2 regions of the Streptomyces sp. NPDC036984 genome follow, and region 1 is predicted to be linked to the other one. Evidence: riboswitches for the same ligand, from Rfam matches in the RefSeq annotation. Region 1 holds a riboswitch; the other holds the start of a gene.
What was found. A riboswitch is a leader RNA that binds a small molecule or an ion and turns the genes downstream of it on or off. The one in region 1 is predicted to bind glycine.
Positions count from the first base shown of each region.

Region 2: another riboswitch for glycine. It lies ahead of gcvP (aminomethyl-transferring glycine dehydrogenase); the one in region 1 lies ahead of gcvT (glycine cleavage system aminomethyltransferase GcvT).

Region 1 is NZ_JBVJRL010000020.1:42,064-45,458, forward strand. Features, by position in the region: gene gcvH (glycine cleavage system protein GcvH) at 13-390, opposite strand; gene gcvT (glycine cleavage system aminomethyltransferase GcvT) at 507-1,625, opposite strand; glycine riboswitch at 1,705-1,817, opposite strand; glycine riboswitch at 1,818-1,915, opposite strand; gene ACZ7DL_RS29720 (AAA family ATPase) at 2,096-2,782, shown strand; gene ACZ7DL_RS29725 (enhanced serine sensitivity protein SseB) at 2,874-3,395, shown strand, end outside.
Region 2 is NZ_JBVJRL010000018.1:9,981-13,375, reverse strand. Features, by position in the region: gene gcvP (aminomethyl-transferring glycine dehydrogenase) at 1-1,976, opposite strand, end outside; glycine riboswitch at 2,151-2,245, opposite strand; gene ACZ7DL_RS28195 (PRC-barrel domain-containing protein) at 2,365-2,736, shown strand; gene ACZ7DL_RS28190 (DNA polymerase IV) at 2,658-3,395, opposite strand, start outside.

The DNA of each region.
Region 1 (3,395 bases):
GGCTACGACTCCTCAGCCGGCGGAAAAGGCGGTGTACTCGTCGGCGGAGAGCAGCTCGGCCGGCTCCTCCGCGACACGTACCTTGAACAGCCAGCCGCCCTCGAAGGGGGCGGAGTTCACCAGCGACGGGTCGTTGACGACATCCTCGTTGACCTCGGTGACCTCACCGGTGACCGGCGAGTACAGGTCGGAGACCGACTTCGTCGACTCCAGCTCGCCGCAGGTCTCGCCCGCGGACACCGTCGCGCCGACCTCGGGGAGCTGGACGAAGACGACGTCACCGAGCGCGTTGGCCGCGTGCTCCGTGATACCGACCGTCGCGACGCCGTCCTCGGCGGCCGACAGCCACTCGTGCTCCTTGCTGTAGCGCAGCTGCTGGGGGTTGCTCATGGCCTGAATTCTCCTGTACGCGCGGGAGTGCTGATGAAGGGGGGACTACGGAAACTGCTCGTGAGCAGCGGAAATGTGCGCAGGGTCACGTCACGGGGACGGTCCGCGCTCAGTCTCTACTTCTGGCGCTTGTAGAACGGCAGCGCCACGACCTGGTACGGCTCGTGGCTGCCCCGGATGTCCACGCCGACGCCCTCGGTGCCCGGCGCCGCGTGGGCGGCGTCGACGTAGGCCATGGCGATCGGCTTGCCCAGGGTGGGGGAGGGGGCACCGGAGGTGACCTCGCCGATCACCTCGCCGCCCGCGACGACGGCGTACCCGGCGCGCGGCACCCGGCGGCCCTCGGCGACCAGCCCGACCAGCACCCGCGGAGGCTCGGCCGCGGCCCGCTCGGCGGCCTGCGCGAGCGCCTCGCGCCCGACGAAGTCGCCCTCCTTCTCGAACTTGACCACGCGGCCGAGCCCGGCGTCGAAGGGGGTGAGGGAGGTGGTCAGCTCGTGCCCGTACAGCGGCATGCCCGCCTCCAGGCGCAGCGTGTCCCGGCAGGACAGACCGCACGGGACCAGGCCGACGCCCTCGCCGGCCTCGGTCAGCGCCTGCCACAGCTGCACCGCGTGCTCCGGCTTCACGAACAGCTCGAAGCCGTCCTCGCCGGTGTAGCCCGTGCGGGCGATCAGCGCCGGGACGCCGGCGACCGTGCCGGGCAGGCCGGCGTAGTACTTCAGGCCGTCCAGGTCGGCGTCGGTGAGGGACTTCAGGATGCCGGGGGACTCCGGGCCCTGCACGGCGATGAGCGCGTACGCGTCCCGGTCGTCGCGGACCTCGGCGTCGAACCCGGCCGCCCGCTCGGTGAGCGCGTCCAGTACCACCTGGGCGTTGGAGGCGTTGGCCACGACCATGTACTCGGTCTCGGCCAGCCGGTAGACGATCAGGTCGTCCAGGATGCCGCCGTCGGCCTGGCAGATCATGGTGTAGCGGGCGCGGCCGACGCCGACGGAGGCGATGTTGCCGACCAGGGCGAAGTTCAGGAAGGCGGCGGCCTCGGCGCCGGTGACGGTGATCTCGCCCATGTGGGAGAGGTCGAAGAGACCGGCCTTCGTCCGCACGGCGATGTGCTCGTCGCGCTCGGAGCCGTAGCGCAGGGGCATGTCCCAGCCGGCGAAGTCGGTCATCGTCGCGCCGAGCGAACGATGCAGGGCATCGAGCGCGGTGTGGCGGAGTGCGGTACTGCTCATCGGTCGGTCGTCTCCCAAGGCGAATGATGGGGGCGCCCCCGCGCGAGCGAAGCCGAGCGTGGGGGAGGGCGAGGAACGTTCCTCCCCATCTGTCATCGGAACCTGAGAGGTTCGCCGAGACCGCCACAGGGACGATCACGGCTTGCACCTTGGGTGGGGCCGCTGTCGCAGCGGCCCGCTTTTCAGATGTGCCTCGCCCGCGCGGTAACGGTGCCTGAGAGATTCAAGGGAGGGACTTGCTCCTTCGGCGCCCCAGCGAAGGCTGCTGGGAACTCTCCCGCGCGGATTCAAACGGCCGGTATGCAGTTGGCGGGCACATCATTGCATGCCGCACCCCGGCCCGTCAGGGCCCCGCATCTGTAACCGAGCTGTGGCCGTACGCACACGGAACCGCCGACCTTCCCCATTACCTTCCCTTTACATAGAACGGGCATGGGGACGACCGAGGCCCACTGGGGAGGACGATCACGGTGAACAGGACCACGGCGTACGCCGGCGCCACCGCCACCGCCGCCGGCGCCGGCCTCTCGGTGTCGAAGCAGACCTGTGCCCCGGCCCGCGGGCGGCGCGCCGCCCGCCCGGTCCCGGTCGTCCGCGACCTGCGCGACCGGGCCGGCCGCAGCCCGCGCGCCCTGGTCTTCGAGCCGCGGGACGTGGTGGTGATCACCGGCCTGCCCGGCAGCGGCAAGTCCACGCTGATGCACCGCGCGGTCCCCGGCCGCCGCGTCGACTCCCAGGACACCCGCGACCGCTTCGCGGCCCGCCTGCCCCGCTTCCTGCCGTACGCGCTCTACCGCCCCCTGGTCCGCCTCGCCCACTACGCCGGCCTGCGCCGCGCGCTGCGCGCCGACGAGGGTGTCGTGGTGCACGACTGCGGCACCCAGGCGTGGGTGCGCGCCTGGCTCGCCCGCGAGGCCCGGCGCCGCGGCGGCACCCTGCGCCTGCTGCTCCTCGACGTCACCCCCGACACGGCCCGGAAGGGCCAGCGCGAGCGCGGCCGGGGTGTCTCCCGCTTCGCCTTCCGCCGCCACCGCCGGACGACCGCCCGGCTGCTCGGCGCGGTGGAGCGGGGCGAGCTGCCCGCGGGCTGCGGTTCGGCGGTGCTGCTGGACCGGGCCGCGGCGGACACCCTGCACCGCATAGATTTCACCGCGTAGATCGCTCCGGGCGGGCGGGACACCGGCCCCTGTCACAGCCACCCGCTAGCCTTCATGCTCACAGCAGTGGTTCCCAGCAGGCGGTAGGCAGATGGACTTTCCGGCGGACTTTCCCGCGGACTTCCCGGCACAGGCGCACCCCCACCCGCACGGCGGTTGGCCCGGCAACGAGCTGGAGGAGGTGCTGTCGGCCTCCCTCGGCGTCCCCTCGGCGGGCGGCCGGATCATCGAGGTGCTCGGCCGGAGCTTTCTGTGGATACCGCTGCCCAACGGCGGAGGCCCGGACAGCGGCTCGCTGGACCTGCCGACGATGGACCTCGACGGCCAGGCGTACGTCCCGGTGTTCAGCTCCGAGGAGCAGCTGCGCCAGGCCGCCGGTCCCCACATGTCGTACACCATCGCCCCCGCCGTGGAGTTCGCCCGGGGCCTGCCCCCGCAGGTGGGCATGGCCGTGAACCCGGGCGGTGTGGTCGGCATCCCGCTGCCGCCGGAGGCCGTGGCCGAGCTGTGCCGTGCGGGCCGCACCCCGCTCGACGGCCCCAGCAGCGGCGGCAGGGTCCGCCTCTTGGAGCCCGACTGGCAGGACGACCCGGTCGACTTCCTCTCCGCCGCC
Region 2 (3,395 bases), on a different contig from region 1:
CCGTGTGTCGACGGGTAGGTGATCATCAGCACCGCCAGCTCGTCGCGGTACTGCTCGATCTTGGCGCGCAGGTCCTCGACGTCGATCTCGCCGTCCTCGGCGGTCTTCACGACGACGACCTTCATGCCGGCCATCACGGCGCTGGCGGCGTTGGTGCCGTGCGCGGAGGACGGGATCAGGCAGACGGTCCGCTGCTCGTCGCCGTTGGCGCGGTGGTAGCCGCGGACGGCGAGCAGACCGGCCAGCTCGCCCTGCGAGCCGGCGTTCGGCTGGAGGGAGACCTTGTCGTAGCCGGTGACCTCGGCGAGGCGGTCCTCCAGCTCGTGGATGAGCGTGAGGTAGCCCTGGGCCTGCTCGGCGGGCGCGAAGGGGTGCAGCTGGCCGAACTCGGGCCAGGTGACCGGCTCCATCTCGGTGGTCGCGTTGAGCTTCATGGTGCAGGAGCCCAGCGGGATCATGCCGCGGTCGAGCGCGTAGTCGCGGTCGGCCAGCTTGCGCAGGTAGCGCAGCATCGCCGTCTCGGAGCGGTGCTGGTGGAAGACCGGGTGGTTGAGGTAGACGTCGGTGCGCAGCAGCGCCTCGGGCAGGGTGTCCTCTGCGGTCGCGTCCAGCGCCTCGACGTCGGCCTCGGCGCCGAAGGCGGCCCAGACGGCGGCCAGCTGGGCCCGGCCGGTCGTCTCGTCGCAGGCCATGGAGACGTGGTCGGCGTCGACCAGGCGCAGGTTGACGCCGTTCTCCCGGGCGGCGGCGACGACCTCGGCGGCCTTGCCGGGCACGCGCGCGGTGACGGTGTCGAAGAACGCGCCGTGGACGATCTCGACACCGGCAGCCTTCAGGCCCTCGGCGAGGATCGTGGCGTACCGGTGGGTGCGCCGCGCGATGGTCCTGAGCCCCTCGGGGCCGTGGTAGACGGCGTACATGCCGGCCATCACGGCGAGCAGCACCTGCGCGGTGCAGATGTTGCTGGTCGCCTTCTCGCGGCGGATGTGCTGCTCACGGGTCTGGAGCGCGAGCCGGTAGGCCTTGTGCCCGTCGGCGTCGAGGGAGACACCGACGAGACGGCCGGGCAGGCTGCGCGCGAACTTCTCCTGCACCGCCATGTAGCCGGCGTGCGGACCGCCGAAGCCCATCGGCACACCGAAGCGCTGGGTGGTGCCGACGGCGATGTCGGCACCCAGCTCGCCCGGCGAGGTCAGCAGGGTCAGGGCGAGCAGGTCGGCGGCGACGGTGACCAGGGCGCCCAGCTCGTGCGCCTGGTCGATGACCGGCTTGATGTCCCGTACGGCACCGGAGGCGCCCGGGTACTGGATCAGTACGCCGTTGATCTCGCGCTCGGCGATCTCGGCCGGGATGCCGTCGCTCAGGTCGGCGACGACGACCTCGACGCCGGTCGGCTCGGCACGCGTCTCGATCACGGCGATGGTCTGCGGCAGCGCGTCCGCGTCGACCAGGAACAGGCCCTTCTTGTTCTTGCCCATGCGCCGCGACAGCGACATCGCCTCCGCGGCGGCCGTGCCCTCGTCGAGGAGGGAGGCGCCGGACGTGGGCAGACCGGTGAGGTCGGCGACCACGGTCTGGAAGTTCAGCAGGGCCTCGAGCCGCCCCTGGGAGATCTCCGGCTGGTACGGCGTGTAGGCCGTGTACCAAGCCGGGTTCTCCATGACGTTGCGCAGGATGACCGGCGGGGTGAAGGTGCCGTAGTAGCCGAGGCCGATCATGGAGTCGAGGACCTGGTTGCGGTCGGCGAGCGAGCGCAGCTCGGCGAGCACCTCCGCCTCGGTGCGGGCGCCCGGCAGGTCCAGGGCATCGGCGTTCTTGATCACATCCGGGACCGCGGCGGCGGTCAGCTCGTCGAGCGAGCCGTACCCGGCCTGCGCGAGCATCTTGGCCCGCGCCTCCTGGTCGGGCCCGATGTGGCGCTGCTCGAAGGGGATGCCCGCTTCGAGCTCCGAAAGCGGCGTACGGTGGGCGGTCATGGCGGAGGCCTCCTGGTCTGACGCGACCTTCGAGGGGCACCACGGCGCGGGTACCCCGACGGCCTCCCCCTCTGTCATCTCAACCTGAGAGCTTCACCGGGCGCCTGTGCGCGCCGGCTTTCCCCGTCGGTGAGAGCGGAAGCCGTCGACACCCGCTCTGCTTTCCAGAGTGACCTCGTCCGTGCGGTACGTGAGCCTGAGAGATTCCGGGGAGGATTTGCTCCTTCGGCGCCTCCGAGGTGGTCGGAGGACTCTCCCGCACGGGGTCAGCAGCCGCTGTCAGCCTACCAGCGAGGTCAACGCCTGAGCCTTCGAGTGGCCGCCTCCTTGAATGTGCTCTTTTGTAGTGCTTACGGATGAGTTGCGACCACGTGGAGGGAGAGGGCCCGTGCAGACGGACATCGATCCGCGGAACCTGATCGGCCGCAAGGCGTTCGACCGCAATGGCACCAAGATCGGCACCATCGACGAGGTGTACCTGGACGACGCGACCGGCGTACCCGAATGGGCGGCCATACGCACCGGCCTGTTCTCCCGGGACGCCTTCGTGCCCTTGGAGCCCAGCGAACTCGTCGAGGGCACCCTCCACGTCCCCTTCGACCGCGCCCTGATCAAGGACGCCCCCGACTTCGGCGTGGGCCGTCATCTCTCCCCCGAGCAGGAACTCCAGCTCTACCACCACTACGGCCTCGACGTGGCCTCACCTCCCACGGTCCCGGACCACGACTTCGGGAAGCTGGCGGGGTCGGAAGAGGCCTGATCAGTGGCTTCGGCGGGGGCGGAGAATGCCTGATCAGTACCTTCGGCCGGGTCGGAGAATGCCTGATGCGTGGCTTCGGCGAGGTCGGAAGATGCCTCATCGCTGAATTGCTCCGGGGTCCGGGGCGGAGCCCCGTGTCGGCCACTGCTCGGCGGACCCAGACCGGCGGGCGGATGGGAAGAATCCGGAACCAACGGCAACGGATCAGCGGGCTCCAGCGCAGGATCGTCGACAAAAAACGTCCGTACCCGGCCCGGCTCGGACTGAGGCGTCTCGAACCGCACCGTCACCCGGCCCAGCCCACTCCCCTGCACCCACCCATGCCCGTGCTCGGCGTGCCGCACATCCTGCCCGGCCCGCCACTGCCGTTCGACCGGCTCCGGCCGCTCCGCAACAGCCGGAGCCGCACCTGTTCCCGGCTCCTCCGCCGCAGGCACCGGCACCGGCATCGCCTGCGCGAACAGATCCTCCTGTGTGTAGTAGGCGAGCCCGGACACCCCCACCCCGAGCAGCCGCACCCCGCCCGTGGTGTCCACCGAGTCCAGCAGCCGCGCCGCCGCCTCGCGGATGACCGCCGGATCGTCCGTGGGCCCTCTGAGCGTCTCCGACCGGGTCAGGGTGGAGAAGTCGTACCGCCGCACCTTCAGCACGATGGTCCG